Regions from separate parts of the Mesorhizobium sp. KR2-14 genome, predicted to be linked through region 2. Evidence: predicted binding sites of a transcription regulator. Region 2 holds the regulator's gene; the other holds the start of a gene.
The links. The regulator PhoB, encoded in region 2, activates phosphate uptake and scavenging genes when phosphate is short. The targets are predictions, from matches to a motif close to TGTCATNNANCTGTCAT.

Region 1 (15,852 bases), on a different contig from region 2:
GGCGAGGAACGAGCCCGGCTTGCCTTCCGGGAAATGATGGCTGTGCGGCTGCATGGAGTTCACGCAGATTGCTTCGTCCGGCCCAAGCCGCACTTCCTTGCCGCCGACGATCATCGAGCCCGGATCGCCCTCGAGCCAGACGATGATGTGCGCCTCTGTATGAGCATGTGTGACCAGGTCGCTGGCCGCACTCAGAACCGACACATGCCCGAACGCGCCCGAAAAGAGCTTGATCGAGGCCATTTCCCCTCCCGAGTGCTGCCTTATGCACTCTTGGAGATTTTGGTCCGACCAGATGGGCTCGTCAAGACTCGGGCTCAAGCAGGTTCGAGACACTGCTACAGGTTGGGAGCCCTCCTGAGCCCCGCACACGCAACTCCTCTCGTGACCACCGCGATGATGCGCAGCAGACCCTTTGCGCTCCCATTCAGCCGTTCCCAAAAGCCCCGTTGAGCACGCCAACTATGACGCAAAGGCTTCTGAGCGGTGCACCTGCCTTCCACCCAGCAGGGTCAACAGCACTTCCGTGTCGCCGATATCGTAGACATCGCAGGTCAAGATATTCCGGTCGAGGACAATAAGATCGGCGTGTTTGCCGACAGATAGCGAGCCTGTGCTCGCATCGCGCCAGGCCGCGCGCGCAGCGTTGACGGTGTAGCCCTTGATGCACTCCTCTCGGGTTAGCCGCTGTTCGGCGAGGAAGACCGGATGATCGCCATTCCTCCTGGGAGGCTGGCGTGTGAGCGCGGTCTCCATGATCTGGAACGGGTTGAGCGTCGATACGCCCCAGTCGGAGGAGAGCGTCCAGTCGGCACCCGCATCGATCAGCGAGCGGAACGCGTACATCCATTTGCCTCGCTCTTCACCTACCATCGGTAGCGCCACATCGGTTACGGAGGGTTCGTTTCGCGCCCAAAGTGCCTGAACGTTGGCGACTGCCCCAAGCTTGCGAAAACGCGGAATGTCGGCCGGGTCTATGCACTGGATGTGCGCAAGTTGGTGGTGGCTCGGCCAAAGCCCGTTCTTTTCCTTTGCCGCCTCCAGCCCGTCGAGTGCAGCACGCACGGCGCCGTCGCCGATCACATGCACATGAATCTGGTAGCGGGCGGCGTCGAAGGCGACAAAGAGTTCCTTCACCTGCTCGTATCCGAACATCAAAGGTGCATTACCACCGATCTCATCGGAGTAGTCCTCGAGCATCACTGCCGTACGGTTCTCCATGACGCCGTCAAGGAAGAACTTCGCCGAGTGGATGCGGAACATCTCAAGGGCATTGTTGCTGCGAAGCTCGTTCACACGCGCAAGGGCCGCAGACGTAGTCTCCCGAGGAAAGACCTTGGCCGTGGCGCAGACGCGAACCGTCAGCTCCCCCCGCGTAGCCATGCCCTTGTATACACGTGCATGACGCTCTTCGACGAGTGCGTCGAGGACCCCGGTGATGCCATTGCGATTGCAGAGCGCCTGCCCGTAGCGGACGCCGTCGGCATAGTCGGCATCGGTCACCTCGGGCATGCGATCCTCGACCCACTTCACCGCATCTTCATAGAGCAGGCCGGTCGGCACTCCGGCGGCGTCAACGACGAAATGGCCGTTGTGCGGATCGGCTGTACCCTTGACCAGTCCGACCGCTTCGCAGGCCCTGGTGTTGATGCAGGCATTGTGTCCGTCCCCGGCAAGGATGAAACATGGCCGATCCGGCACGACCGCGTCCAGCACATGGCGATCGAGATTGTGCTCGGTGAATATGCCCGTATTCCAGCCGACGCCATTGACCCAGCTGCCGTCGTTGCTGGCCGCAAATTCGCGATGGATCGCCTGGAGGTCCTGCGGCGTACGGGCGTCGTCGAGCGCCGCGGTCATGCCGTAGTGGTAGCCGCTGTCCTGCAAATGGATATGCGTGTCCTGAAAGCCGGGCAGGACCAGGCGACCGCCCGCATCGACGACCTGCGTATCTGCGCACGCAAGTGCCCGGATTTCGGCGCTTGTTCCCAGCGCCGCCACGCGGCCGTCGACCACCGCGAGGGCCTCCGCCCCCGGCGTCAGCGGATCCATGGTGACGATATTGGCATTCACGACGATAAGTTCAGGTCGGAGCATGATCGCCTCTATGTTGCGTTGGCTTGAATGGGCAGTTCGAGAGCTTCGGACTTTGATGCGGCGCCTTCTCTGCGCCGAATGAGTTCCGACACGATGACGAGGATGGTGGAGGCGATCAGGATCAGCGAGCCTAGCGCCAGCACCGAGGGCAGCTTGTTGGGAAAGCGAAGTTGTCCAAACAGAAACACCGGCAAGGTCGGTCGCGTGCCGCTGAGGAAGAAGGCCAGTACAAACTCGTCGAACGAGGTGATGAAGCACATCAAGAGGCTGGAAATGACCGCCGGGGAGATCAGCGGCAGCGTGATGCGCCGGAAGGTGCCGAGTGCCGTCTCGCCAAGATCGCGCGAGGCTTCTTCCAGACTGCGATCGAGCCCGTCGAGCCGCGACATCATCACCATCACCGAAAATGGCAGGCAGAGAAAAATGTGCGCAAGCGTGATCGTCAGCAATGAAAGCTCGATCTGCAGGATTCGCACGAGCAGGATGAGGAAGGCGACAGCAAAGACGATCGACGGCACAACAAGCGGCAGCGTCACCGTAAATAGAACCAGCCCGCTGACCGGCAGGAGGCGGCGTGTCAGCGCGATTGCAAGCGGGATGCTGATGGCCGTGGCGAGCAGCGAAGTGATGGTCCCGACGATGAGGCTGTTTGCCAGCGCATCGATCATGGCGATGTTGCCGGCCATGGCTCCATAGTGCCTCAGCGTGAAGCCCTTCAGCGGGAAGACGGCGAAGGTGTTGTCGTTGAACGAAAACAGCGGCAGCAGCACCGTCGGCGCATAGAGGAATATGAGAAAGAACGCGGCGTAAAGTGTGAGGAAGCGGAACCGCCGTTTCATCGTGCGCCCCGTTCGCGCAACCGGCTGTAGCCGACCGCCCAGAGAAACAAGGCGCAAAGGGCTGCGATCACCAGCATCATGACGATCGAAACCGCGGCGCCAAGCGGCGCATTGTCCTGCTTGAAGAACAGCGTCTGGATGGAGTTGCCGATCATTGTTCCCCCTGGCCCGCCGACCAGCGTCGGCGTGACGTAGTCGCCGACCGTCGGAATGAAGACGAGCAGTGCCGCGGCGATGACGCCCGGCAATGAAAGCGGGAAAGTGATCCGGCGGAAGCGGACCCAGCGGTCGTCGCCGAGGTCCGTCGCCGCCTCCAGCAGCGTGCGATCGACTTTCTCGAGGGAGACGTAGATCGGCAGGATGGCGAAGGTCACCCAGGCATGGATGAGGGTGATGATGACGGCAAAGGGGTTGTAGAGAAGGAAGTCCAGCGGCTTGTCGATCAGGCCGAGGCTGATCAGCCCTGAATTGATTGCGCCGTTGAAGCCGAGGACGATCTTCCAGGCAAAGACCCGCAGCAGGTAGCTCGTCCAGAACGGAATGGTGATCAGGATCAGCCAGAGCACCTTGTAGCGCTTCACCCGAAAGGCGAGAAAGTAAGCCATCGGGTAGGCGACGAGCAGGACCGCCAAAGTGGCGACCAATGATATCGCCAGCGACTTCAGCAGCAGAATCGCCGGCACGGGATTCTTCAGATAGAAGGGAATGCCGAAATAGACTGTTGCCGTCGCCGAAGGTTCAATAAGGCTCCAGTAGTTGGCGAGCGTAGGCGTCCGATCGATGGCAAAGCCGTGCTGGGTCCAGAAGCTCAGGACGACAAGCGCAAAGAGCGGAGCAAGGAGCACCAGCAGAATCGAGGCGACGAGCCCGTAGCCGACGCTCCGCTTTCGCCATGCCCGCACCTGACGATCCGGCGCGACCTTCATGGCGAATACAGCTTCAGCGCCTTGATCTCTTCCCAGACCTTCTGCTGCTCATTGACCACCGGGCTTGGCTGCGGCTCGAAAAGGATCGCACTCTTCATGTGCTCGATGGGATCGGTGATGCCCATGGCCTTGACCGCTTCGGGGTCGGATATCTCGAAGGCCTTCATGTTGGCGTGACCGAAACCCGAGCCTTCGATCAGGAGCTTGCCGGTTTCCGGCGAGAGCCACGCATCTATGAAATCATAGGCGAGCGCCGGGTCCGCCTTGCCGGAATTGAGGATCGTCATGCCGCAGAACCAGGTGAAGTACCCCTCCTTCGGCTTGGCATATCTGGCCTCGATCCCTTCCGCGAGGAGGTTCTTCACGGTGTCGTTCCAGGCATAGGCAGCGACGATCTCACCCGAGGCCAGGCCTTGCTGCAGCTCGGTCGAGTCGGTCCAGAGGAAGCGCGAATTCTTCACCGCCTTGGCCCCGAACTCCTTGGCAGCCTGGAGCTTGTCGCCGGTGAGGAGATTGGCGTCACGGTAGCTCACGCCCTTGACCATCTGGCCGATGGCGATAGCGAGCGGATCATCGAGCATCGACACCTTGCCCTCGAAGGCGCCGTCGTAGAAGATCCCCCAGCTCTCCCCGTCCTTGAAGGCATCTCCGATCAGGTCGGGACGGTAGGCGATGCTGGCGTTGCCCCAGTCGGCCGGCGCCATCACCACGTCTCCATTCACGACCACGCCGTCCGCCGTCTGAAGCGCAGGGAAAACATCTTTCCAGTTGGAGAGCTTGGCGGTGTCGATCGGCACCGTCAGACCGGCCTCCACGAAGCGTCCGACGGAATAGTTGCAAGGGTGCATGAGATCCGCGGCAAAGCCCGCCCGCACCTTGGCCAGCGCTTCTTCTTCCCCACCGAAGGTGGAAAAGCTCGGGGCAGTCCCATGCTTGCCGACATAGGATCGGAAGTAGTCGTCGCTGTCGTAGCCCGTCCATTCGAGACACGTCAGAACTTCCGCAGCGGCCGACAATCTGGGTGACAAAGTAAGGCCCACGCCGAATGCGGCTGCACCCTGGAGCATTTGGCGCCTTGTCAGTGCGCCCGATGCCATCCTGTCGATGAACTTGATGCGCTGCATATTGCTCCCCTCCAGTTGATTTTCTGGATCTTTATGGAAGCAGCGTAGGAGGATTTTGAATCACGAGTCAATAAGCGGCCTGTCACTGCCACCAGAATCGAAGAATGGGGTGAGGCCCTAAAAGTGGACGTCCGCTATTCCGCTATGGTGAACCTTGGCGACTATTGCGAGCTGGCAGTGATCATCGGCGATGTGACCGGCATCCGGCTCTCGCCGGGACTGATGCGGAGCCGGCCGCAGGCGGTAAGTTCGCTCGTTTTCACGACCGCGTCACGGCTTGTCTCCGGCCCGCAAACGGGCGTCGATGGCTTCGATCACCGGCAGGAGATCGGCAATGGTATCGATCGTGTAGTGGGCGCCCGCTTCGCGCAGCACGCGTCCTGCACGCTGCCGATGCGCGTCCTGGGCCGCCTCGTCCAGCGCCTGCCAGTCGGCGAGCGACAAACCGATTTCATTGCCGCTGGCGACGATACCGACAGCCCACATGCCGGCGGCACGAGCCGAAACCAGACCCGTTGGGCTATCGTCCACCACCACGCAGGCGCGCACATCTGGCGCGCCAAGCGCGATGGCATTGTCCAGAACCATGTCCGGATAGGGCCGACCACGTTTGACATCGCTCACCGTAACACAATGATCCGGCTTATAGCCCTGCGCCTTGGCGAGCGGCATCAGGTTGTTCATCACACTGCGGGGATAGCCCGTGGTGCTGCCGATGGCGATGGCGCGGCTGCGAAGCGCGGCGATGGTTTCGAGCGCCCCCGGAATAAGCGCACTGTAGCGCGCGCACTGGACCTCATCGATGCGCAGGAACGCCGCGTAGAGGCGCTCCACATCCGCTGGTGTGGACACGCCGCCCTTGTTCGCCTGCCAGCGCTCGGCGACGGCGGGCTGGGCGAGAATCATCTCGAGGTGTTCGCGCTTGGCGGCGCCCATGGGGGCGCGCGCCTCGGCCTCCGAGATGGCCACCCCATCCTCGGCGAAGGCCTCACGAAATGCCGCCACCGGCGCAATGCAACCAAAATCGAGAACCGTGCCGGCCCAGTCAAAAATGGCTGTCGAAACGGGACCGCGAAAATTGTGCCCGAGTGTGTTGGTCTTGTTCATCGTCTTGCCTGGTTGAAACTGGGAAGAGAGCGCGGCAGGCCGCTCAAGCCGTCTGGTCCGCGAGTGAGAACCTGCGATTGGCGAGGACATTACCCGGGGCGATTGTGTTCATGGCGGGCCGATCTCACATTGCAGCGGCCCTGCGCTAGCGCAATTTGATGACAGCTTGGCGACCGTTGGCGACGAAGTTTGCTCGCGGCCAGCCGACCAGTAGTCAAGGAGGCTGCGTCGGATGCAATTGCGGCGATCCCCGAATGGCCCTGGTCGGTCCTTCGACCCTTTCGGATGGGCCTCTTAAAGGGAAACAACAATTGAAAGGCGCGGATTTGACGAACAAGAATAGATTATCTAGACATCTGCTATTTGCTTGACGAATAGAATTTCGGGCGACTTTCATTTCCGCATGTACGTTCCTTGAGGCGCGACAGTTCAGACGGGCGAAGGTGGCCCGCGCCGAAGTGGGGGACGGACATGGGGCAACTGACGGATACGCCAGGCGCAGGGCGGACGACGGCGGCCCGGCATCGCCGATTGTATTTCTCCACAGCGCTGGCGGCCATTTTCTGGGCGAGCGCCCAGCCGGCGCAGGCGCAAACGGTGACGGGCTCCGGTGACATGGACCCAGCCGGAGCGACATCACCGACATGGCTCGTCGGGGGCGTCCTCTTTGTCGGCGTTGTCGGCACCGGCGATCTGACCATCGCGGACGGCGGCAGGGTCACCAACACAGATGGCTTGATCGGCTACAGGGCCGGCTCGACCGGCACGGTGACGGTCTCCGGCACGGACGCAAGCGGCAACGCCTCGACCTGGACGAATTCCGACTACCTTTTTGTCGGTGATTCCGGCACCGGCACGCTGAATATCGCGGGCGGTGGCAAGGTCACCAACACAAATGGCTCTATTGCCTCCACTACTGGCTCGACGGGCACGGTGACGGTCTCCGGCACCGACGCAAGCGGCAACGCCTCGATCTGGACGAATTCGGGCAACCTCAGTGTCGGAGGTTCCGGCACCGCCACGCTGAATATCGCGGGCGGCGGCAGGGTCACCAACACGAATGGCTATATTGCCACGTGGGGCGGATCGACGAGCACGGTGACGGTCTCCGGCACGGATGCAAGCGGCAACGCCTCGAGTTGGGCGAATTCCGCAGAGCTTCGTGTCGGAGGTTACGGCACCGGCACGCTGACCATCGCGGACCGCGGCATCGTCTCCGTCGGGGCTGGAAGCGTCTATCTCGGCTCGGAGGCTGCTGGCAGCGGCACAATCAATATCGGCGCGGCGGCGGGCGACGCAGCCGTCGCCGCCGGCGCGCTGGCGGCGGCGAGCGTGCATTTCGGCGACGGTGCCGCCACGCTCACCTTCAATCACAGCGGCGCCACCACCTTCGCGGCAGCGCTGACCAGCAGCGGCACGGGCACCCATGCCTTCCACCATTACGCCGGCACGACCACGCTGACCGGCGACGGCTCCGGCTTTTCCGGGACGACGACGGTATCGGGCGGCAGCCTGATCGTCGGCCGGAACGGCGCCGGCGCGCTCGGCGGATCGCTGACCGTCGGCGCGGGCGGCCTGCTCGGTGGCACCGGCAATCTCGGCTCGAACGGATCGAGCGTCACCATCGCGGCGGGCGCGGTGCATGCGCCGGGCAACTCCATCGGGGTCCAGCATGTGCTTGGCGACTACGCCAACCACGGCACGCTGCGCCTCGAGGCGACCCCGAGCGCGGCCGACAAGATCGTCGTTGCCGGAGCGGTCGACATCACCGGCGCAAGCCTCGACCTGGTGCTGTCGCCGGCGGATGCGGCAAGCTGGGACGTCTTCAACGGTCCCTTCACCATCCTCGAAAAGCAGAGCGCCGGCGCTGTCGTCGGGACCTTCGGCCCGGTGACCCGGAACCTGCTTTTCCTCGATGCCTTGCTCGACTACCAGGGCGGCAACGGCAACGATGTGACGCTTGAACTGCAGCGCAACGATCTGGCCTTCGCCAGCCTCGGCCGGACCCGCAACCAGATCGCCACCGGGACGGCCTTCGACACACTCGACAGCAGCCATGCCGTCTGGCGCTCGATCGTGCTGGCCGCCGATGCGGACATCGTGCGCAACAGCTTCGATGCGCTCTCGGGCGAGATCCACGCCTCGGCCAAGGCCGCGCTCGTCGAGGACAGCCGCTTCGTGCGCAACGCCATCGACGACCGTCTGCGCGCCGCCTTCGCCGCGCCGGGCGCCTCGCCTACGCCGGTGCTGGCCTATGGGCCGGGCGACACACCCATGGCGGTGGCCCCCGACCATGCCGGCCCGGTGGTCTGGAGCTACGGCTTCGGTGCGTGGGGCTCGATCGACGGCGACGGCAATGCCGCCAGCCTCACGGGCTCAACCGGCGGCCTGCTGATCGGCACCGATGGCCTGGTTGGCGACTGGCGCCTCGGCCTCATGGCCGGCTACAGCCACTCCCGCTTCGATGTCGAGACCCGCTTCTCGTCGGGCTCGAGCGACAACTACCATCTCGGCCTCTATGGCGGCACGCAATGGGGCAATCTGGCCTTCAGGAGCGGCCTTGCCTACACGTGGAACGATCTCTCCACCCGCCGCTCCGTCGCCATTCCCGGCATCGCCGAGCGCCTCGACGCCGGTTTTCCGGGCCGGCACGCTGCAAGGCTTCGGCGAGCTCGGCTATGGCATCGAGGCCGGAGGGGCCCGCTTCGAGCCCTTCGCCAACCTCGCCCAGGTCAACCTGCATGCCAATGGCTTTGCCGAAAATGGCGGCGCGGCGGCGCTCTCCGGCCGCCGCGGCACGACCGACGTCACCTTCACCACGCTGGGCCTGCGCGCCGAGCACAAGCTTGGCCTCGGCACGGTTGACGCCACGCTGCGCGGCTTGGTCGGCTGGCGGCATGCCTTTGGCGACACCACGCCAACGGCAACGCTGGCATTCTCGGCCGGTGATGCCTTCGCAATCGCCGGCGCGCCGATCGCCAGGGACAGTGCGGTGGCCGAGGCCGGGCTTGACCTCAAGCTGACGCCCGACTCGAGCTTCGGCTTGTCCTATATCGGTCAGTTCGCCTCCGGCGCGCGGGATAACGGTTTCAACGCAAACCTCGCGGTGAGGTTCTGAATTTGGACATCACCATGAACCCCTCCGCTCCGCGCTGTTGTGCCGTGCGTCGCCTGTTCCGCCTCAGCACCGTCGCAGGATGCTCCGTCCCTTCCGGGTGGGGCATCTTCATAGCAAGAAGCGTCGCGAGGTGTACTAGGACCAGCGCGCGCAAAAGGCCTCGATATCGCTTGACTGAAAGTCGGCGAGCCGCGCCATGATTGTCTCGAATGGCCAATCCCACCAAGCGATAGAGGTGAGCCTCTCCGCGATCGTTCGCGTAAACCGCTCGCGAATGATCTTTGCAGGAACACCACCGGCGATAGTGTATGGCTTAACGTCCTTGGTGACGACCGCGCCTGCTGCGAGCACGGCACCGTCTCCAACCTTTACACCCGGCAACACGATTACCCCGTGGCCAATCCAGACATCATTCCCGATGACAACGCGATCTTCCCTTCGCTGATCAAAGAAGGAATCGTCGCGCACTGCATCCACGGAGTAATATTCTGGGCAGTAGCTGAAACGATGCATGGACGGCCGGTCCATCGGGTGATTGGGCGCACCAATCCTGACTTCCGCGGCGATAGCGCAGAACTTTCCAATCGTCGCGTCTCCGACAATGCAGCGAGGCCCCAAGTAGGAATAATCCCCCACTTCGACCCTGTGCAGCGAGCTGTCCTCCAAGATCTCGCAGCATCTGCCTATGGTTGAATCTCTTATGCTCGCCGTCGCGTGGACAACGGTCTCCCCGATTTTGGGGCGCTTTGATTGTGCGGTCGAGCGCATTGACGGTCTCCAGATTTGGGCCTGCCTAACCGGGGACGATCAAGGATATGTGACATACGGCCGCCAAAGGGCATTTGGGAGCACGAGCTACCGCCACTTTCATTGCTGACCACGCGGAGTGCTGCGGCTGCCGCGGCACTGTTATGCTCGAGGGAAGCTGGGCTCCTGCAAATGCCCCTGGTGTAATGCCGCGACACTTTCGATTGGGCGCCACCCTCCGCGTGAACAGGCGGGTGGCGCGCGGCCAGCTCTTATTCCTGACCGTAGTCTCCACCGCCGCCATCGCCAGAAGCACCGCCGCGATGCATGCCATCACGGAAGAAGTCCTGGATGTCCTCTATGGTCAAGTAGCCCTTCTGATCCGCGTCCATCGCCCTGAAGATGCGGGCGTGGAAATCGTTGACCTCGTCCAAGGTCACCTTTCCGTCACCGTTGGCATCCATGACCGCGAAGATGATCTTCAAACCCACGCCGCGCATCCACGGCGGGCCGTGACGGTGCTTGCGCCATCCGCCTTCTTCACGCGCCTCGGCTGCCCGCTCACGCAGCCTTTCGCGCATCATCCCGCCTCTCTCCCCCATCATCTCGGCTCCGGGCCGCCCCGGGCCTCTCGGGGCTTCTGGCCCTCCCTGCTCTTCCATGCGCTGCGCCATCATCTCACGGACGACCTGCCGGATCATCTGACGCAACTGGTCAGGGCTGATCTGAACTTGCGGCCCGCCTTGTTGTTGCTGCTGGGCCGTCTGATAGGGAGTTTGTTCCTGCGCAAAGCTCGGCGACGCCGGTAGCGCCATCATTAGTCCGGCCACTGCAATGCCTGCCAGCATCTTGACGCGTGTCATGATCTCACTCCTCAGCATTGAAACTTGGAAATTCTGCGCTCGATGGGTCGTGGAGGTGCCCATGCCGCGGCAGCCAGAGTGGGACGGGTTTCCCCAGAAGGCATTGACCCGCATCAATGACAGCAGCCGGTAGTCGAGCCGCTTACTGGACAGTTCGCGACACGTTCAAGCGGGCCAGCCGGCACGTGCAATCGTCATGTCCCCTTCGGCACGGCGGTATATACCCGCGTTATGAATGCCTCGAACTCGGCCATGTAGTTGCGCAGGAACTCTTCGGTGGTGGGGTCGGTTACCTCGCCGTCATCGGTGATGAGACCGGGCCGGAACTGGATATAGGCTTCGGGCGCGTTCATCTGCGGCGAATTGCAGAAGCTGAGGACGCTTCGCAGGCTCTGCTGCGCCACCGCAGTTCCGATTGCGCCCGGGGAGGTGCCGATAACGGCCGACGGCTTGCGCGTGAACGAGTTGCTGCCATAGGGGCGGCTGGCCCAGTCTATTGCGTTCTTCAGGCCGCCCGGGATCGACCGGTTGTACTCCGGCGTCACGAACAGCACGGCATCGACGGCGGCGATTGCCGCTTTGAAAGCTTGCGCCTCCGGTGGGAAATCAGCGTCATAGTCATAGCTGTAAAGCGGCAGTTCCCTGAAGGAAATCTCCTCCATTTCCAGCTCTTTGGGCGCAAGCCGCACCAACGCCGTCGCCAATTTGCGGTTGATCGACGCCGTTGCGAGGCTGCCGATAAGATAGCCGACCTTGTGTTTGGTCATTTGTACGCTCTCCATTCTCCCGGGAAGCATCCGGTAATTTGTTTGGAACGGACCAACCGCTGCGGACACGCCGGAAACAATAAGCCCATGTCTCGGTTTCGTGCTCCACCAAAGGAGCTGCGGTTCCTACGCGTTCCGTTCCACCGGACCATCGATCTGCAGCGCCTCGGCTGCGCGCTGCACCAACTCGTCCATCACGTTCAGCACATCGTCGGAAAACATGGAGGAGCATTTCAGGGGATTGGGCAAGATAACTGCGCATCGGCCGCTCCAGTCTCCACGGCGGGAGAAAAATCCCTGCCGCCTGCCGGGCAGGCGCTTGGTGGCAATGGCCATTCCACCAAAATTGGAAGACCCGGGAGATGGCGCGCTCTGGCCGGAATTCCAGAGGCAGGCAGCCAAAAAAAACGAACTGAGATGAACCCACGCTGGGCCATGCGTAGCCTCGCCCGGGTCAGTAAATCGCTGAATGCTGCGCACTGGCTCCAATCCGAAGAAGTAGGCCGATAAGCCCATCGTTTGAAACCGCGCTTGTGCCACACAATGCTACGGTCAGGGCAAAGTTGCGCTGCAATGCAGTGCCGCTCGTCCGCAAAGACTCTAACCGATGGGCGCGGAAGAAACCTGATGGACACGAGAAAGGTCCGGGCTTCGCAGCGGATGTCGCCAGGCAACAGCAATGTCATCGCGCTGCCGTTACCCGGCGCCTACATGGACGCGACAACGACTGCCAGGACAGCTCCTCGCCCTGTGAGACGCTGGGGCAGCAACGGTGATTTCGTCACGCTCCTATCCCACGCCGTGCGCAGCCTGCACTCCAGGTCGGCACTGCGGCACGACCTCGTCAAGGCCGGCCTTGCCAGGGCGGCCGAATACACCTGGCCGGGCATCACGAAGATACATCTCAAGCTCATGGCGATGGCCGATGCGGTTCATCCCGAACAGCAGGCAGGAGGCGGAGGCGCATTCTGATGGTGGGCAGGGGCAGCAAGGGGCCGGGCCTATTGGCCGGCGGTGTGGCCGCCGCCGCTACCATTCGGGAGGAGCGCGCCACCGGCAGCGCCGAATGGTTGCCCACGCCGCAACGGCCGGCCGAAAGCGCGGTTTCCGATCATGGCAAAAGGTCGCTGCGCATCGCCCTTCTGGGCCAGTTCGGCGTCGGCAATTTCGGCAATGACGGGTCGCTCGAGGCGATGATCCGGACGCTTTCGCGCATCTGCCCCAAGGCCGAACTGACGGTGATCTGCACCGAGCCGAAGGTCGTTGCGGAGACCTTCGGCATCAACACTATCAAGCTGACGCGGCGGGGTATCAAACAGCCATGGCTCGATCGGGCGAACCGCCTGCTTGGCCGCCTTCCTTACAAGCTCTATGGTCCTGTCCGCGCCTTCCGTAAGCTTGCCTGCTTTGACATCGTGGTGCTGCCGGGAACCGGCGCCTTCGACGATTTCGGCGACACCCCCTTCGGAATGCCATACGTGTTCTTCAAATGGCTGGCGATGGCAAGGTTGCGTGGCTGCGCGATTGCCTTCGTCAGCATCGGGGCGGGGCCTGCCTATCACTACCTCAGTCGGCTCTTCTTTTCCGGTGCTTCCCGCTGCGCGACGTACCGGTCGTTCCGCGATGCAATTTCCCGCGACTTCGTCACGTCGCTGGGGGTCGACACCAGCGCGGACGAGGTGTTCCCGGACCTTGCCTTCAGTCTGCCGGTGCCCCCGCCACTGGCGCGCTATCCGGGCGCACCGCTGATCATCGGACTGGGGGTAATGAACTATCGCGGCCGGACCGGCGAGGGCCAACGCATCTATGAAGCCTACATCGCGAAGCTTGCCGAGTTCGTCGAACTGGTGCTCGGACGCGGTTTTGCGGTTCGCCTGATGTTGGGCCAGGACAACGACCACGTCGCGGTGGTCGATCTCATGGCCCGCCTGCGACCGAAACTGTCCGAGGCGGAGCTTGCGCGTGTGCTTTACGAGCCCGCGAGTTCACTGCATCACGTGATGGCGCAGATGCAGGCGACCGATGTCATCGTCGCAACCCGCTTCCACAACGTGGTCTGCGCGCTGCGCGTCGGCATCCCGGTGATCTCGCTCGGCTATCTCGAAAAGCACGACGTGCTCGCAGCCGACATGTGGCTCGCCGACTATTGCGCCGATGTCGAGCAGTTCCAGGTGGAATGGCTGATCTCGCGCCTGGAGGGGCTACTCGAAGAGCGCGACGCGCGAGCCGCTCAGGTGCGCGCGACGGTAGCGCGCTATCTGGCCGAACTAGTGGAGCAGGAGACGATCCTGCTGGAGCAGGTCCTGCGCCTGCCCGAACGGAAAAGGGGCCTGACGTGACCAGCACGGCGCATCACGGACCCAGAAATGGCCCGGTGGCAGTCGCCTATGTCACCGACGCCAACTACCACGAAATGACGCTGTTTGCGCTGGCTTCCGTGGCACTCGCGCATGGCGCGCCAGTCGATTTCTTCCTGTTCCAGCACGGCTACCAAAGCGAGGTGCCGCCGCGGTTCAGACAAGCAGTCGAGTCGCGGGGCCACGGCCTGGCTGTCGCGCCGGCTCCGGGCTATGCGCCGGCCAACGAGGTCACGATCGGCAAGCATCTGACTTCGACCACCTATCTCAGGGTGGCGGTGATCGAACAGCTTGCCCGCCACTATGCATATATCGCCTATCTCGACGGTGATACTTTGGCTTTCGGCGATCTGCATCTGGAGCACATCGTCGGCTTTGAGGAGTCGGCCGCGGCCTGTCTCGACCTGTCGGTGTCGACCGGCTTCGACGATCCCGCCTTTGCCCTGAACTGCAATCGAAACGGCGTTTCGCCCGATTTCTTCAACGCCGGTGTCATGGTGATCAATGGCGCGAAGTGGCTGCGGACGCGGGCGCTCGATCGCTTCACCCGCAACCTCTTCGCCCATTCACATGCCTGCGCCTACATGAGCGAATGCGTACCCAACGACCAGTGCGCGCTCAACCTCACCTTTGGCGGCGACTGCAGGATGCTGCCGGTTCGCTACAATGTCCAGAAGTCGGCCCTACACACCAAGGCCTGGTCGACGGCGCTGGTCAGGCACTATACCGGCCGGGTGAAATTCATGCCGATGCGGTCGTGGCGCTGCGACCGCAGGGAGTATGCCCTGCTAAGGCGCATATCGGCTGAGACGGCGCTGCCCCTGCCGGCGGGTACCTTCGACTACGGTGTCAGCTATTTTCTCAATGCCATTCGCCGGCACCGGACCGTCCGTCGCTACGAGACCGCTATCGGCGTGATCGAGAACCGGCTTGCGACACCGGCTTCCCGTCCAACGCCGCTGCCGCAAGGCCGCATGGAGACCGAGCCATGGCCCTGATCGACATCGCCATTCCCAACTATTGCTACGGTCGCTATCTCGAGGAATGCGTTGCCAGCATCAGCGTCCAGGGCGTCGATGACATCCGGATACTGATCGTCGACAACGCCTCGACCGATGACAGCGTCGCGGTGGCACGCAGGCTGATGAAGCACGACAAGCGCATCACGCTTGTTGCGCGCGACAAGAACCTTGGCCACCACGCCTCCTACAACGAGGGCGTGGACTGGGCGGCGTCGAAGTATTTCATGCTGCTGTGCGCCGACGACCTGCTCGTCGAAGGCTGCTTCGCGCGTGCCCTGACAGTGCTGGAGAAGGAGAGTGACGTTTCGCTCGCCTGCGGCGCCGAACTGGTTTGGCATACCACCAACCCTCCCCCCGCAATTGAGAATAGGCCGGACGAGCCGTGGCGCTTACTGTCGTCGGAGGCGTTCACGCTGGAGCGCTCGTTGCCTTCCAAGGTGCTGTTCGGCGGCGGGGCGGCCCTCGTGCGGACGGCCGATCTCAAGCGCGTCGGCCATTTCCGAACCGACGTAGCCTTCAACGAGGATCTCGAGCTTTACCTCAGGCTGTCGCTGAACCGCCGCGTGGCGGTGACCAACGCGGTGCACGGCATCAGGCGCGTGCATGGTGCCAACATCTCGGCCATCTTCTGGCGCGATTTCAAGCGCGATCTGGTCGAAACCAGGCAGACCTTCGACAGTTTCTTCACCCGCGACGCTGCTGCTGCGCCCGGCGTTGGCGGGCTGCGGCGGCGCGTCTATGGCAATCTCGGCAAGCGGGCCTACTGGTCTGCCATCTCGCACATCGTGCGGGGGCAGCGCGCGGCCGGGCTAGAGCTGTTCAAGCTCGCTTTCGAGCTGTCGCCGCGCCTGGCGGTGCTGCCGCCTCTCGACTACCTGATGCGGA
Region 2 (15,852 bases):
CGCATCACGGTCAGCGAGGAGCGTTTCGAGACGCTGGAGAAGCGGCTTGGCGACGCCGCGGTGGACATTGCGCTGACCTATGATCTCGGCCTGCCGCCGAACGCCGCCCGCGTGCTGCTGAGCCAACTTGCGCCGCACGCATTGCTGGCCGCAAGCCACAAGCTGGCGAAGCGTGAGGCGGTGAGCCTTGCCGATCTCGCCGGCGAGCCGCTGATCGTGACCGACCAGCCCTATAGCTGGCAGCACATGCTGGACCTGTTTCGTGCCCACGGGCATTCGCCTTCGGTGGCGGCGAAGACGCGCTCCTTCGAGCTGCAGCGCAGCCTGGTGGCCAACGGTTTCGGCGTGGCGGTTTCCTACACGCGGCCCGCCGGCGACCGCAGCTATGACGGTCAGCGCCTGGCCTGCAAGCCGCTGAGCGAGGCGGTGCCGTTGCAGCGCATCATCCTTGCCTATGACGCGCGCCATCGCCTGTCGAAGGCGGCAAGCGCCTTCATCGAGGTGGCGAAGGAGTGGTTTTCGCAGCACGAGGTTTTTTCGCCCGCGCGGGATTGAGGCGGCTATTCATCCTCTTCTTCTTCCTCGTCGTCGCTGTTCGGCGGCTCCCAGGAATGCGGCTCGATCTTCTTCTGGGTCGTGGAATCGACGAAGGCCCACCAGCCGATATCGGTCGCATCGCAATCGCCGCCCAGCGCCTTCAGCATCTCGGCCGAGCGGTACTGGGCGATGGACTCGTTCTCCTGGCCGTCGGCATCGGTCCAGAACACGCGGACCTTGCTGCCGTTCTTCGGCGCGGTCGCGATGGGCCTGGTGTCGCGCATCGGCAAGTCTCCCCATATGCGCGGGCGGGCTGCCCGCCCTTGGAAAGCTAGGCCGGTTGACGCGAACGGCAACGGCGGGCCGGTGCGAAACCCCGACGTTAAGGTTAGTCAATCGTTAAGCGTTGTCTGACACGATGCGTGCAAAAGGGCCGTCGCAAGGCGAGCCGGCCAAGATGTTGCGCGGTGGGGGGACGCACCATGGACATGGCAATCGCCGATGGGTCGGACGGACCCGGAACGCCATCCGATCTGAAGCGAGTGCTCGATGCCATGAAGATGGGCGTCGTGCTTCTCGACGCCGACCTGATCGTCGAGATCGTCAACAACGAGTTCTATCAGATCTGGAACCTGTCGCCGCAGGATGTCGGCGCCGGTTCGCCGTTCCAGGCGCTGCTGGAGATCAGCCGCTACGCCGGCGTCTACGAAGTTGCCGAGGAAAACTGGGACGGCTATGTCGCCCACCGGCTGGCCGAAATCCGCGCCGGCGACGTGGCCCCGCGCGAATTCGTGCGCGCCGACGGCTGCACCATGATCTATTCGGTGACCGCGCTTTCCGGCGGCCGTCGGCTGGTTTCCTACTACGATATCAGCGAAATGAAGCGCCGCGAGCAGCAGCTTGGCCAGATGCTGGAAAAGACGCGGCTGGCCGAAGCGGTGATCGACGCCATCAAGGACCCGATCTTCGTCAAGGATTCCGAGCTGCGCTACGTGTTCGTCAACGAGGCCTATGCCTCGCTGCACGGCCGCCGGCCTCGCGAGATGCTGGGCCGCACCTATCGCGAGTTCGTCGGCGGGCGCAGCGGAATGCGCTTCGAGGAGACCGAGCGGCACGTGCTGACGACAGGCCAGCCCTTCGAGGTGGAGCAGAACTTCGAGCACGACAGCAGGCAGGGCACGCGCATCGTGCGCAAGACCCGCGTGACCCTGGAGGGCTGCAAGAACTACGTAGCCGGCTTCCTTGTCGACGTGACCGAGATCAAGACGCGCGAGGACGAGGCCGAGGAGGCGCGGCTGCGGCTGGCCAACTTGCTGGAATCGCTGCCGGCCGGCGTCATCATCTACGACCGCAACGACCGCTTCGTGCTGGCGAACGAGAAGCTGAAATCGTCGCTGCCGGCGATGGCCGAAGTGTGGGTTCCCGGGCGCACGCTGCGCGAGGCGATCGAGGTGGCGCATGATGTCGGCTATTTCCGCGAAAGCGGCGACGAGAGGCTGGACAGGCTCTACGACACCGACCGCGAGGCGTGGATCGACGGTTATCTGCAGCGCTACTATGCAAGGCAGCTGGTCTACGAGCGCGTCGACCCCAGCGGTCGCTGGGCGAAGGCCTTCGACATGCGCATGGAGGACGGCACCTATATCGGCGTGCGCGTCGACATCACCGAGCTGAAGACGCGCGAAAAGGCGCTGCGCGACAGCATGGCCCAGATCGAGCTCTACCGCCACGTTCTCGACGAGCTGCCGGTGTCGGCCTATGTCAAGAATGCCGATCTCGCCTTCGAATTCGTCAACAAGATGTGGTGCACTTTCGGCGGCATCTCCAAGGAAGAAGCCATCGGCCGCACCGACCGCGACTTCTTCGGCGCCGAGGGCGACGGTTTCGCCGAGCGCGATTTCGAGGTGCTGCGCAGCGGCAGGCTGAGCGAGACCGAGGAGACGCTGACCCATCCCGACGGCAGCATGCGCCATCTCATCGCCAGGAAGAGCCGGCTGGTTTCCCGCGACGGGTCGGTGCACCTGATCGGCTCCAGCACCGACATTTCCGAGCTGAAGGAGCGCGAGAACGAGCTGCAGGAGGCGCAGACCCGCGCCGTGCTGGCCGACCGCGCCAAGTCCGAATTCCTGGCCAATATGAGCCACGAGATCCGCACGCCGATGAACGGCGTTCTCGGCATGGCCGAGCTGTTGTCGAAGTCGGAGCTCGACCCCAAGCAGCGCACCTTCACCGACATCATCGTGAAGTCGGGCAATGCGTTGCTGACCATCATTAACGACATCCTCGATTTCTCCAAGATCGATGCCGGCCAGCTGGTGCTGGACCCGGCGCCGTTCAACCTGACCGAGGCGATCGAGGACGTGGCCACGCTGGTGTCGACGCGTGCCAAGGAAAAGGACCTCGAGCTGATCGTGCGCGTGGCGCCCGGCCTGGGCGACATGTTCGTGGGCGATGTCGGCCGTATCCGCCAGATCATCACCAATCTCCTCGGCAATGCGGTGAAATTCACCGATGCCGGCCATGTGCTGATCGACGTGACCGGCGAGACGGCGGATGGCGCCACCCATCTGCACATCGCCGTGACCGACACCGGCATCGGCATTCCGGCCGACAAGCTGAAGCTCGTCTTCGAAAAGTTCAGCCAGGTTGACGCCTCTTCGACGCGGCGGCACGAGGGCACCGGCCTGGGACTGGCCATCACCTCGCGGCTGGTAGGGCTGATGGGCGGCGAGATCGGCGTGGAAAGCATCGAGGGCAAGGGCTCGACCTTCTGGTTCACGCTGGCGCTGCCAAACGCCGGCGCGCCCGAAAGGCGCAGCACGACGCCGGTGGACGTGACCGGCGCGCGCATACTGATCGTCGACGACAACGCGGTGAACCGCGCGATCCTGATGGAGCAGATGACGTCGTGGAGCTTCGACGCCTGCGCGGCCGAAAGCGGGGCGGAGGGGCTGAAGGTGCTGCACGCCGCCGCGGCGATGGGGGTGCAGGTGGACTGCATCGTGCTCGACTACCAGATGCCGGGCATGACCGGCGCCGACATGGCGCGCATCGTTCGCCAGACGCCGGAGCTTGCCCGCACGCCCATCGTGATGCTGACCTCGGTCGACCAGTCGCTCGCCAACGCCAGCTACCGCGACCTTGCCATCGACGCGCAGCTGGTCAAGCCGTCGCGTTCCTCCACCTTGCTGGAAGCGCTGGTGACCTCCATCCAGCGCCGGCGCGCCGGCGGAGCGGCCGGCCTTCCGGGGCCGGCTGCGGCGGGGCCGGTGGTCACGACCGAGCCGGCAAAGCTTTCCGGCGGCCTGCGCCAGCGCAGCCGCGGGGCAGGGGCGGCCGACCACCGCGTCGATATCCTCGTCGCCGAGGACAATGAGGTGAACCAGCTCGTCTTCACCCAGATACTGGACGAGACCGAGCTTACCTTCGAGATCGTGGGCAATGGCCGCAAGGCGGTGGCCGCCTTCCAGGAAATGAACCCGCGCATGATCCTGATGGACGTTTCGATGCCGGAGATGAACGGGCTGGAGGCGACGGCGGCGATCCGCGAGCTGGAGGCGGCGTCCGGAACCCGGGTGCCGATCATAGGCGTGACCGCCCACGCCCTTAAGGGCGACCGCGAGCGCTGCCTGGAAGCGGGCATGGACGATTATCTCGCCAAGCCGATCAGCCCCAAGGCGTTGCTGGCGAAGGTGGAGCGCTGGGGCGGCGATGACGCCGCCGAACGCTGTGCAGCCGGATCGGCGGGATGACGCTCCACGCACCGGGCAACGCGCGGTTTTCAGGAGATGCGGGATAGCCGAAAAGCCGCCGGCGAAGGCGGCCGTGGGACGGCTTTTCAACTTAATCGGGCTGACACGAAACTGTCATGTGACTGTTACAAACTGTCGGTAAGGCCACTGGCGACGCGAAAAAAGCGTTGCAAGTCAATTCCGACAGGAGTCAGGGTTCATGACCAGATACTTCCTTACGGCTTCCGCCGCCGCGCTCGCGATTGCCGCGTCGGCCGGCACTGCCGCCGCCCGCGACCAGATCCAGATTGCCGGCTCGTCCACCGTTCTGCCCTATGCCAAGATCGTGGCCGAGAACTTCGGCGAGACCTTCACCAACTTCAAGACCCCCGTGGTCGAGTCGGGCGGTTCGGGCGCCGGCATCAAGGAATTCTGCAAGGGCGTGGGCGAGAACACCATCGACATCGCCAACTCCTCGCGCAAGATCAAGGAAGACGAAGTGAAGTCCTGCGCCGACGCCGGCGTCAAGGAAATCCAGGAAGTCAAGATCGGCTATGACGGCATCGTGTTTGCCACCGACATCAACGGTCCGGACTGGGCGCTGACGCCTTCCGACGTCTACACGGCCCTGGCCGCCCAGATCGTCGTTGACGGCAAGCTGGTCGACAACCCGAACACCAAGTGGAACCAGGTCAACCCGAACCTGCCCGACTGGGACATCGCCGCCTACATTCCGGGCGAGAAGCACGGCACCCGCGAAGTGTTCGAAGAGAAGCTGCTGTCGATCGGCTGCAAGGCCACCGGCGCTCTCGACGCCATCAAGGCCGCCGGCCAGGACGACAAGGCTGCCGGCAAGACCTGCGTGGCCGTGCGCAAGGACGGCAAGGCCGTGGACATCGACGGCGACTACACCGAGACGCTGGCGCGCATCGCCTCCAACAAGACCGGCGTGGGCGTGTTCGGCCTCTCCTTCTACGAAAACAACGCCGACAAGCTGAAGGTCGCCACCGTGGACGGCGTGACGCCGTCGACCGAGACCATCGCCAAGGGCGAATATCCGGTGTCGCGTCCGCTGTACTTCTATGTCAAGAAGGCGCATCTCGGCGTCGTGCCCGGCCTGAAGGAATATGTCGACTTCTTCCTCGACGACCAGATGGTCGGCCCCGACAGCCCGCTGGCCGACTACGGCCTGGTCGCCGCCCCTGAAGCCGAGCGCAAGGAACAGCGCGAGGCTTTCGATGCCGGCAAGACCATGTAAATAGAACACCGATGCCCCGGGGCGCGCCAGACTACCGCGCCCCGGGGCAGCCTGTCCGCCCGGAGTAGCCCATGTCGTTGATGTTCGTCTTTGCGCTCGTGCTGGTCGTCGGCGCCGCCGCCTTCCTTGTCGGGCGCCAGCGCGCCATTGCGCAGGACGACGGCACGGCCAAGCCGCACTCCCGCGCACACTACCACGGCTGGTGGGCAGCCCTGCTTGCCACGCTTCCGGCGCTGCTTCTGATCGTCGTCTGGGGCGTCGGCTCCAACCTCTACGTCGAAGCCCGCATCAAGGGGCAACTGCCCGAGCAGACGGCCGAGAGCACCATTGCCAGCCGCACGCTTGCCGCCGGCCTGACCAAGAGCCTCGCCAACGGCCTGCGCCGGCTCGATGCGCCGATGTCGACCAATCCGCCGGCCAGCTTTGCCGAATTGCAGCCGCTGCTGGCCGCGCGTGGCGTGGCGCTGGCGCCCGATACCCAAGACTACATGATCCCGATTGCGTTGGACGCCAATCGCACCCAGGACATGCTGCGCACGGTCGGCGCGGTGGCCATCCTTGCGCTCTCGGTGGCCGGTGCGGCCTTCGGCCTCTCGCAGATCCGCCTGCGCGCGCGGGCGCGCAACAATGTCGAGACGGTGGTGCTGTGGGGCCTGCTGGCCGCTTCCACCATCGCGATCCTGACCACCATCGGCATCGTTCTGTCGATGCTGTTCCAGACCATCCACTTCTTCGAGCGCGTGCCGCTTTCCAATTTCTTCTTCGGCACCGTGTGGGACCCGCGCTTCGCAGCCGCGGGCTCGGGAGGTGCGGAAGGCCAGTTCGGCCTGATCCCGCTCCTGGCCGGCACGCTCTACATCGCCTTCGTGGCCATGCTGGTGGCCGTGCCGGTCGGGCTGATGTCGGCCGTCTACATGGCCGAATACGCCTCGCCCAGGCTGCGCGCCACGGTCAAGCCGGCGCTGGAGCTGCTGGCGGGCATCCCGACCATCGTCTACGGTATCTTCGCGCTGGTGACGCTCGGGCCCTTCCTGCGCGACCTGAGTGCGGCACTTGCCGGCGGCACCAGCTTCATCCAGGCGCAGAGCATCCTCACCGCCGGCCTGGTGATGGGCGTGATGCTCATCCCGGTCGTTTCCTCGCTCTCCGACGACATCATCACCGCAGTTCCCCGCGCCCTGCGCGACGGCTCGCTTGGGCTTGGCGCGACGCGCTCGGAAACCATCAAGCGGGTTATTTTGCCGGCAGCACTTCCGGGCATCGTCGGCGCCATCCTGCTCACCGCCTCGCGCGCCATCGGCGAGACCATGATCGTGGTGCTGGCCGCCGGCGTGGCCGCCAATCTGACGCTCAACCCGTTCGAGGCGATGACCACCATCACCGTGAAGATCGTCAACCAGCTCACCGGCGACCTCGAGTTCAACTCGCCGCAGACGCTGGTGGCCTTTGCGCTCGGCATCACGCTGTTTGCCCTGACGCTGGTGATGAACATCTTCGCGCTCTACATCGTGCGCAAGTACCGGGAACAGTACGAATGACCGACATTCCCTTGAACGGCATTGCCGGCGGCACCGTTGCGCGCCCGCGCCGCGACATCGGCCTGAAGCGCCGCTACGCCGCCGAGCGTCGTTTCCGCTTCTATGGCCTGCTGGCGATTTCCATCGGCCTGGTGTTCCTGGCGGTAATGCTGACCTCCGTGGTCTCCAAGGGCTACACCGCCTTCTGGCAGACGACGGTGACCCTGCCGATAACCTTCAACGAGAAGGTCATCGACCCCGAAGGCAAGCGCGCGACCGACCCGAACGTGCTCATCACGGCCAACTATCCCAAGCTGGCCGAAAGCGCGCTTGTGGCCAAGCTCGGCATCGACCCGCACGACAAGGCTGCCATTCGCAAGCTCAAGGGCTTCCTTTCGGACGGCGTGCGGGCGCAGCTGCGCTCGGTGGTGATGGACGACCCGTCGGTGATCGGCACGACGCGCAATGTCGACATCCTTGTTGCCGCCAACATCGATTCCGCCTTCAAGGGCCAGATCGACCTTTCGGTGGACGAAAGCCGGCGCAAGGTTTCCGACCAACAGGTGGCATGGATGAAGCAGCTTGCCGCCGACGGTTCGCTGGCCGAGCATTTCAACAAGGGCCTGTTCACCTTCGGCGCCTCCAGCCGGCCGGAAACCTCGGGCATGGGCGTGGCGATCATCGGCTCTTTCTACATGATGGTGATCGTGCTCTTGCTGGCGCTGCCCATCGGCGTGGCCGCCTCGATCTATCTCGAGGAATTCGCCAAGAAGAGCCGGCTGACCGACCTGATCGAGGTCAACATCAACAACCTGGCCGCGGTGCCGTCGATCGTGTTCGGCCTGCTGGGCCTGTCGGTGTTCATCAACTTCCTCGGCCTGCCGCGCTCGGCGGCGTTGGTCGGCGGACTGGTGCTGACGCTGATGACGCTGCCCACCATCATCATCGCGACCCGCGCCGCCCTTGCCGCCGTGCCGCCCTCGATCCGCTCGGCCGCCCTTGGGCTGGGCGCCTCCAAGATGCAGATGGTGTTCCAGCACATATTGCCGCTGGCAACCCCCGGTATCCTCACCGGCACCATCATAGGCCTGGCGCGCGCGCTGGGCGAGACGGCGCCGCTGCTGCTGATCGGCATGGTCGCTTTCGTGGCCGACTATCCGGCCACGCCGCTGGAGCCTGCCACGGCGCTGCCGGTGCAGATCTATATGTGGGCCAACGAGGCCGAGCGCGCCTTCGTGGAGCGCATGTCGGGCGCCATCATCATCCTGCTCGTGTTCCTGATGGCGATGAACATCACGGCCATCGTGCTGCGACGGCGTTTCGAGCGGCGCTGGTAGGCGAAGGATGCTTTAGTATGAACATCATGACGGAAGTGGCACTCGAGAACGCGGTGAACGACAAGATGAACGGTACGCCCAAGGAAATCATCAAGATGCGCGGCCGCAAGGTGTGCGTGTTCTATGGCGACAAGCAGGCGTTGTTCGACGTCGACCTCGACGTGCGCGAAAACCAGGTGACGGCGCTGATCGGCCCTTCGGGCTGCGGCAAGTCGACCTTCCTGCGCTGCCTGAACCGCATGAACGACACCATCGACGGCGCCCGCGTGACCGGCCAGATCACGCTGGACGAACAGGACATCTACGACAAGAGCATCGACGTGGTGGAGCTGCGCGCCCGCGTGGGCATGGTGTTCCAGAAGCCGAACCCGTTTCCGAAGTCGATCTACGAGAACGTGGCCTATGGCCCGCGCATCCACGGCCTCGCCCGCAAGAAGGCCGACCTGGATGCCATCGTCGAGACCAGCCTGAAGAAGGCCGGCCTGTTCAACGAGGTGAAGGACCGCCTGAACGAGCCGGGCACCGGGCTTTCCGGCGGCCAGCAGCAGCGCCTGTGCATCGCCCGCGCCATCGCCGTTTCGCCAGAGGTGATCCTGATGGACGAGCCATGCTCGGCGCTCGATCCGATCGCCACCGCACGCGTGGAAGAGCTGATCGACGAGCTGCGCCAGAACTACACCATCGTCATCGTCACCCACTCCATGCAGCAGGCGGCGCGCGTTTCGCAGCGCACGGCCATGTTCCATCTGGGCCAGCTGGTCGAGGAGGGCGACACCGACAAGATGTTCACCAACCCCGACGACAAGCGCACGCAGGACTACATTACCGGCCGGTTTGGCTGACTCGCGGTTGATCCGCACGCCGGACAAAGGATTGCAAAGACATGATCATGGGCAAACACACCGTCACGTCCTTTGACGAGGAACTGGGGCACATCGACCGGCTGCTGCGCGACATGGGCGATCTGGCCGGCGCCATGGTCTGTGGCGCCATCCGGGCGCTGGTCAATTCCGACAATGCGCTTGCCCAGCGGGTGATTTCCGACGACGCGGTGATGGACGCGCGCCAGCGCGAGCTGGACGACCGCGCCATCACGCTGATCGCCAAGCGGCAGCCCATGGCGCAGGACCTGCGCGCCGTGGTGGGCGCGATCCGCATGGCCGGCGACCTGGAGCGGATCGGCGACCTTGCCAAGAACATCGCCAAGCGCGTCGGCGCCGTGGGTGAGAGCGCCACGCCGCGCAGCCTCGCCCACTCCATCGAGACGATGTCGGACATGGTGCTGGAGCAGATCAACGGCGTGGTCGACAGATATGTGACCCGCCAGCCCGAAGGCCTGAAGGCGCTGCGCGCGGCGGACGAGAACATCGACGTGAAGTACACCTCCGTGTTCCGCGAGCTGCTGACCTACATGATGGAGGATCCGCGCAACATCACCGCCTGCACGCATCTTCTGTTCTGCGCCAAGAACCTCGAGCGCATCGGCGACCATGTCACCAACATCGCCGAGAACGCCTACTATGTGATGACTGGCCAGCAGTTGCCGCCCAACCGGCCGAAGTTCGACGAGACCTCGCTTTCGGCGCCGGAATCGACGACCTGAGCGGGAGACCGGAAAAGTGATGATCGCCCCGAAAATCATGGTAGTGGAGGACGAGGAGCCGCTGGGCGTCCTGCTCCGCTACAATCTGGAATCGGAAGGCTATCAGGTCGAGGTCGTGCCACGTGGCGACGAGGCGGAAATCCGCCTGCAGGAGAATGTGCCCGACCTTCTGGTGCTGGACTGGATGCTGCCGGCGGTCTCCGGCATCGAACTGTGCCGCCGCCTGAGGATGCGCCCCGAGACCGAGCGCCTGCCCATCATCATGCTGACGGCGCGCGGCGAGGAGAGCGACCGCGTGCGCGGCCTTTCCACCGGCGCCGACGACTATCTGGTCAAGCCGTTCTCGACGCCGGAATTCATGGCGCGGGTGAAGGCGCTGCTGCGCCGCGCCAAGCCCGAGGTTCTGTCCAGCGTGCTGAAGGTGGGCGACATCATGCTCGACCGCGAGGCGCACCGCGTCTATCGCGGCAAGAGCGAGATCAAGCTCGGGCCCACCGAATTCCGCCTGCTGGAATTCATGATGCGCCACCCCGGCCGCGTCTTCTCGCGCGGGCAGCTGCTCGACAATGTCTGGGGCGAGACGATCTATATCGACGAGCGCACGGTGGACGTGCATGTGGGCCGCCTGCGCAAGGCGATCAATCCCGGCAACCTGCCGGATGTGATCCGCACCATCCGAGGCTCGGGCTACGCCATCCGCGAGGACTGAGCCCGGCCCGGCCGCCGCTCAAGCCGCGCCCGCGGCGCTTAGCGGCGCAGGGCCCGGCGCGAAGATTTCGCGGTCAAGGAAGGTGAGGGCGGTCATTGTGCAGCCTTCGCGGATCAGCGGCCGTTCGTTCGGCAAGGTGTCGAAGGAGATCGCCTTGTTGTGCTGGCCGCCCGCGGTCTTGTCGATAGCTGAGCGCAGCGCCGGCTCGATGAGGTCGAAGGCGGTCGCGCCGATGCCGACCAGCGCGACGGGTGCGGGGTCGATCAGCGCAAACAGGCTGCCGAGGCCGAAGCCGATGGCTTCGCCGGCGATGCGGAAGGCCTCGCGCTCCGGGCCGTCGGCCGCCCGCGCCCTGTCGGCCATGGCGCGTATCTCTTCGTCCGAAATGTCTGCCAGCGGCGCCTGGTCCTCGCTTTGGCCCCGCGCATTGCGCCAGATGGCGTAGTTGCCGGCATAGGCTTCCACGCAGCCGCGCCGGCCGCAGCGGCACAGCGCCCCGTCGGGCCGGTGGATCATGTGGCCGAACTCGCAGCCCGACGATTGCGTGCCGGTGAACAGCTCCCCCTTCAGCACCATGCCCATGCCGATGCCGTGCGAGAGCAGGATGGCGATGAAGTCGTTGCGGTAGCGCTCGGGCTTTCGCCAGCGCAGCGCCACCGCGATCATGTTGCAGTCGTTCTCCACGGTGGCGGGGATGCCGGTGGCGGCTTCGATCCGGTCGGCGAATTCGAGATGCGCGTGCGGCGTGATCGGCGACCACAGCATCATGCGCGAGCCGGCATCGGTGATGCCCTGCACGGCCATGCCGATGCGCAGCACGCGATGGCCTACGGCCCGGCGGGCCTCGACCTGCCGGCGCACCATGGCGACGCAGTCGCCGAGCAGCGCTTCGCGCCCGGTGGCCAGCGTCTCCAGCCGGCGCTCTTCCGATGCGACCACCTGCCCGGCGTAGTCGACCACGGCGACCGACAGGAAATTGAGCGACAGCACCACGGTGATGACTTCGGCAGCTTCCGGGGCGAGGCCGAGCGCTACCTGCGGGCGGCCGCGCTTCGAGCTTGCGGCTTCAGCCGCCTTTTCGGCGAGGATGCCTTCGGCGATGAGGTCGGCGGAAATGGCCGAGATGGTGGAATGGCTGAGGCCCGTGGTCCCCGCGATCTCGGTGCGGGACGGCTGGCCCGCGCGCCGCACGGCCGCGATGACCATGGCGCGGTTGCGCTTGCGCAGATCGTCGTGACGGATCGCCACCGGCATTTCGGCATTTCCTCCCGGAGCCTTGTTGCGCTGCGCAGATTCCAGTTCGCGTGCGCCGCGTCAACCTTCGGCGGGATGTTGACAGAACTTCAGGGTTACGACACTATTTTTTCGAGGTTCGAAATAATAGCCTCGACAAGGGCCCCAGGCCATCGTCATCGCGCCCTGGAGGGGGCGCAGGGAGGAAATCATGAAGATGTTTGCAACCGCCTTGCTGGCGGGTGTCGCGCTGTCGGTGTCGCTGGCAGGCGTGGCGCAGGCGAAGGACAAGATCATCGGCGTTTCCTGGTCGAACTTCCAGGAGGAGCGCTGGAAGACCGACGAAGCGGCGATCAAGGCCGCGCTCGAAGCTTCGGGCGACAAATACATTTCCGCCGACGCCCAGTCCTCGGCGGCCAAGCAGCTGACCGACGTGGAAAGCCTGATCTCGCAGGGCGCCAACGCGTTGATCATCCTGGCGCAGGACGCCAGCGCCATCGGGCCGGCGGTCGAGAAGGCCGTGGCCGAGGGCATTCCGGTGGTGGGCTACGACCGCCTGATCGAGAACAAGGATGCCTTCTACCTGACCTTCGACAACAAGGAAGTAGGCCGCCTGCAGGCCAAGGCCGTCTATGCCGTGAAGCCTGAAGGCAACTACGTCTTCATCAAGGGCAACGGCGCCGACCCGAACGCCGACTTCCTGTTCGCCGGGCAGATGGAAGTGCTGAAGGAGGCCATCGGCGCCGGAAAGATCAAGAATGTCGGCGAGGCCTATACCGACGGCTGGCTGCCGGCCAACGCCCAGAAGAACATGGAGCAGTTCCTGACCGCCAACGACAACAAGGTCGACGCGGTGGTGGCCTCCAACGATGGCACCGCCGGCGGCGCGGTGGCCGCGCTCGAGGCACAGGGCCTGGCCGGCTCGGTGCCGGTTTCGGGCCAGGACGGCGATCATGCCGCGCTCAACCGCATCGCGCTCGGCACGCAGACCGTGTCGGTGTGGAAGGACTCGCGCGAGCTTGGCAAGGCCGCGGCCGAGATCGCCGCACAGCTCGCCGACGGCAAGAAGATGGATGAGATCCCGAACGCGACCAAGTGGTCGGACGGCCCCAGCAAGGTCGAGATGACCTCGGTCTTCCTCAAGCCGATGCCGATCACCAGGGACAACCTCAACGTCGTCATCGACGCCGGCTGGGTTTCCAAGGACGTGGTCTGCCAGGGCGTGAAGGCGGGTTCGGTCGCGGCCTGCGACTAGGCCGGCTCGTTCGGTTCCGCACGGGGCGGGCAAGACGCGGCCGCCTGCCGCTGTCCGGCTCGTTGGACGCCGCGGTTTGAGGAGAAACCGCGGCGTTTCATTCGCCGCCGCATGCCGCCGGGCACGCGGTGTTCAGTTCGCACAAAGTGCCTCTCCGGAAAATCGATTCCGTGTTTCCAAGGGCGTGCGCTAGGATGAGGTCCTGAGACCGGCGCAAGACCGGACCGGGCGGGAGGACGTCATGACCGAAGTGACAACGCAGGAGCCCGCGGCGCAGGACACTGCCGGGCATGGGCTTGCGGACCGGGCGCGAGCTTCGGAGGCCGGGGCCATCGGGCGTTTCCTGCAGGCGACGGAACTCGACACGCGCATGCTGGGCATGGTCGGCGCGCTGCTGCTGATCTGGATCGGCTTCCACATCCTGTCGAACGGCCTGTTCCTGACCCCGCGCAACCTCTGGAACCTTTCGGTGCAGTCCTCGTCGGTCGCTGTCATGGCGACGGGCATGGTGCTGGTCATCGTCACGCGCAACATCGACCTTTCGGTCGGCTCGATCCTGGGCGTATGCGGCATGATCATGGGCGTGACCCAGGCGATCATCCTGCCGCGCTTCGCCGGCTATTCGCTCGGCGATCCATCGATTTGGATCATCGCGCTGGCGGCTGGCCTGACCGTCGGCCTTGCCATCGGGGCACTGCACGGCTTCATCATCGCCTATCTGGGGGTCCCCGCCTTCATCGTCACGCTGGGCGGGCTGCTGGTGTGGCGCGGCGCGGCCTGGTGGGTGACCAGCGGTCAGACGGTGGCGCCGATGGATGCCACCTTCCGCCTGATGGGCGGGGGACCGGAAGGGGCGATCGGCGCGACCTGGAGCTGGGTCGTCGGCCTCGTTGCCTGCGCGGCGGTGATCCTGATGCTGGTCTCGGGCAGAAACCAGCGCAAGCGCTTCCGCTTTCCGCTCCGCCCGGTCTGGGCCGAAATGTTTCTGGGCGCTGTCGCCTGCCTCGTCATCCTGCTGGCGGTGTGGGTCGCCAATTCCTACCCATGGCCGAGCGGCACGGTGAAGAAATATGCCGAGGCCAATAACATCGCGATTCCCGATGGCGGGCTGTTCGTCGCCCATGGCATCGCCATTCCGGTGCTGATCGCGATCGCGGCGGGCATCATCATGACCTTCATCGCCATCCGCACCCGCTTCGGCCGCTATGTCTTCGCCATCGGCGGCAACCCGGAGGCGGCGGAACTGGCCGGCATCAACACCCGCTGGGTGACGATGAAGATCTTCATGCTCATGGGCTTCCTGGCGGCCATCGGCGCGGCGATCTCGACGGCGCGGCTGAACGCGGCCACCAATGCGCAGGGCACCCTGGACGAATTGCTGGTGATCGCCGCAGCGGTCATCGGGGGCACCTCGCTTTCGGGGGGCGTCGGCACGGTAGCCGGGGCCATGCTGGGCGCGGTGCTGATGCAGTCGCTGCAGTCGGGCATGGTGCTTCTGGGCATGGACACGCCGCTGCAGAACATCGTGGTTGGCATCGTGCTGGTCGCGGCCGTGTGGCTCGACACGCTCTACCGCCGTCGCGTGCAGTGAAACCGGAGGGCATGATGGACCAGATGCGCACTCCCCTCGTGGAACTGAGGAACATTTCCATCGCCTTCGGCGGCATCCGCGCCGTCGACGATGCCTCGATCGACCTGCATGCGGGCGAGGTGGTGGCGCTGCTCGGGCACAATGGCGCCGGCAAGTCGACGCTGATCAAGATCCTGTCGGGCGCCTACCGGCGCGATGCCGGCACCATCCTCGTCAATGGCGAGGAGGCCACGATCGGCAATCCGCGCGACGCCAAGAGATATGGCATCGAGACGATCTACCAGACGCTGGCGCTGGCCGACAATGTCGATGCCGCCGCCAACCTGTTCCTGGGCCGGGAACTCAGGACCGGCTGGGGCACGCTGGACGACGTGGCCATGGAGGCCGAGGCGCGCAAGGTGATGGGCAGGCTCAACCCGCGCTTCCAGCGCTTCAAGGAGCCGGTGAGCAAGCTTTCGGGCGGCCAGCGCCAGTCGGTGGCGATTGCGCGGGCGATCCTGTTCAACGCCCGCATCCTGATCATGGACGAGCCGACGGCGGCACTCGGGCCTCAGGAAACGGCGCAGGTGGGCGAACTGGTCAGGCAGCTCAAGGCCGACGGCATCGGCATCTTCCTGATCAGCCATGACATCCACGATGTCTTCGACCTCGCCGACCGCGTCTGCGTGATGAAGAACGGGCAGGTCGTGGGCACCGCACACACGCACGACGTTACCAAGGACGAGGTGCTCGGCATGATCATTCTCGGCAAATGCCCGCCCGGTGCGATACCCGGGCCGGGCCATGGCGCGCGCGGCATAAATGGCATCGGCCGAATGGTTGATGCCGCTTAGAACCGTTTCCATGGCCTCGTCGTTGCAATAGTCTTATCACCCCTTAAGAAGGGTTTGATATGAGCGACGGACAAGCCCGCCCTGTGAAGAAGGTCTTTTCCCTTGCGGCGTTCCTGGCTGTAGCGCTTGCCAGCCTGGGAATGGCGGGCTTCGCCTATGTCGCCTCCAAGGAGGCGGCCCGGTTCAAGTTCGAGGCGGTCGTGGACGACGCGATGAACCGCGTCGAGGGCCGCCTGGACCTGCAGCTT

Region 1: a site for PhoB is predicted at 6,252-6,268, ahead of phnX (phosphonoacetaldehyde hydrolase). Genes of this name have one in related genera too.

What each region holds. Positions count from the first base shown of each region.
Region 1 covers NZ_JBDZDR010000013.1:18,030-33,881, forward strand. Annotated here, with positions in the region: gene ABLE86_RS21595 (AraC family transcriptional regulator) at 1-243, opposite strand, end outside; gene ABLE86_RS21600 (amidohydrolase) at 463-2,073, opposite strand; gene ABLE86_RS21605 (ABC transporter permease) at 2,106-2,936, opposite strand; gene ABLE86_RS21610 (ABC transporter permease) at 2,933-3,862, opposite strand; gene ABLE86_RS21615 (extracellular solute-binding protein) at 3,859-4,986, opposite strand; gene phnX (phosphonoacetaldehyde hydrolase) at 5,257-6,093, opposite strand; partial or broken gene ABLE86_RS21625 (autotransporter outer membrane beta-barrel domain-containing protein) at 6,709-8,670, shown strand; gene ABLE86_RS21630 (autotransporter domain-containing protein) at 8,612-9,211, shown strand; gene ABLE86_RS21635 (DapH/DapD/GlmU-related protein) at 9,347-9,979, opposite strand; gene ABLE86_RS21640 (EF-hand domain-containing protein) at 10,231-10,821, opposite strand; gene ABLE86_RS21645 (NADPH-dependent FMN reductase) at 11,016-11,588, opposite strand; gene ABLE86_RS21650 (hypothetical protein) at 12,216-12,560, shown strand; gene ABLE86_RS21655 (polysaccharide pyruvyl transferase family protein) at 12,560-13,927, shown strand; gene ABLE86_RS21660 (glycosyltransferase) at 13,924-14,943, shown strand; gene ABLE86_RS21665 (glycosyltransferase) at 14,934-15,852, shown strand, end outside.
Region 2 covers NZ_JBDZDR010000007.1:96,373-112,224, forward strand. Annotated here, with positions in the region: gene ABLE86_RS17640 (LysR family transcriptional regulator) at 1-555, shown strand, start outside; gene ABLE86_RS17645 (hypothetical protein) at 561-821, opposite strand; gene ABLE86_RS17650 (response regulator) at 1,020-4,289, shown strand; gene ABLE86_RS17655 (substrate-binding domain-containing protein) at 4,489-5,526, shown strand; gene pstC (phosphate ABC transporter permease subunit PstC) at 5,598-7,064, shown strand; gene pstA (phosphate ABC transporter permease PstA) at 7,061-8,380, shown strand; gene pstB (phosphate ABC transporter ATP-binding protein PstB) at 8,398-9,222, shown strand; gene phoU (phosphate signaling complex protein PhoU) at 9,270-9,983, shown strand; gene phoB (phosphate regulon transcriptional regulator PhoB) at 10,003-10,692, shown strand; gene ABLE86_RS17685 (ROK family protein) at 10,711-11,946, opposite strand; gene xylF (D-xylose ABC transporter substrate-binding protein) at 12,137-13,180, shown strand; gene ABLE86_RS17695 (sugar ABC transporter permease) at 13,422-14,771, shown strand; gene ABLE86_RS17700 (ATP-binding cassette domain-containing protein) at 14,786-15,604, shown strand; gene ABLE86_RS17705 (CHASE domain-containing protein) at 15,664-15,852, shown strand, end outside.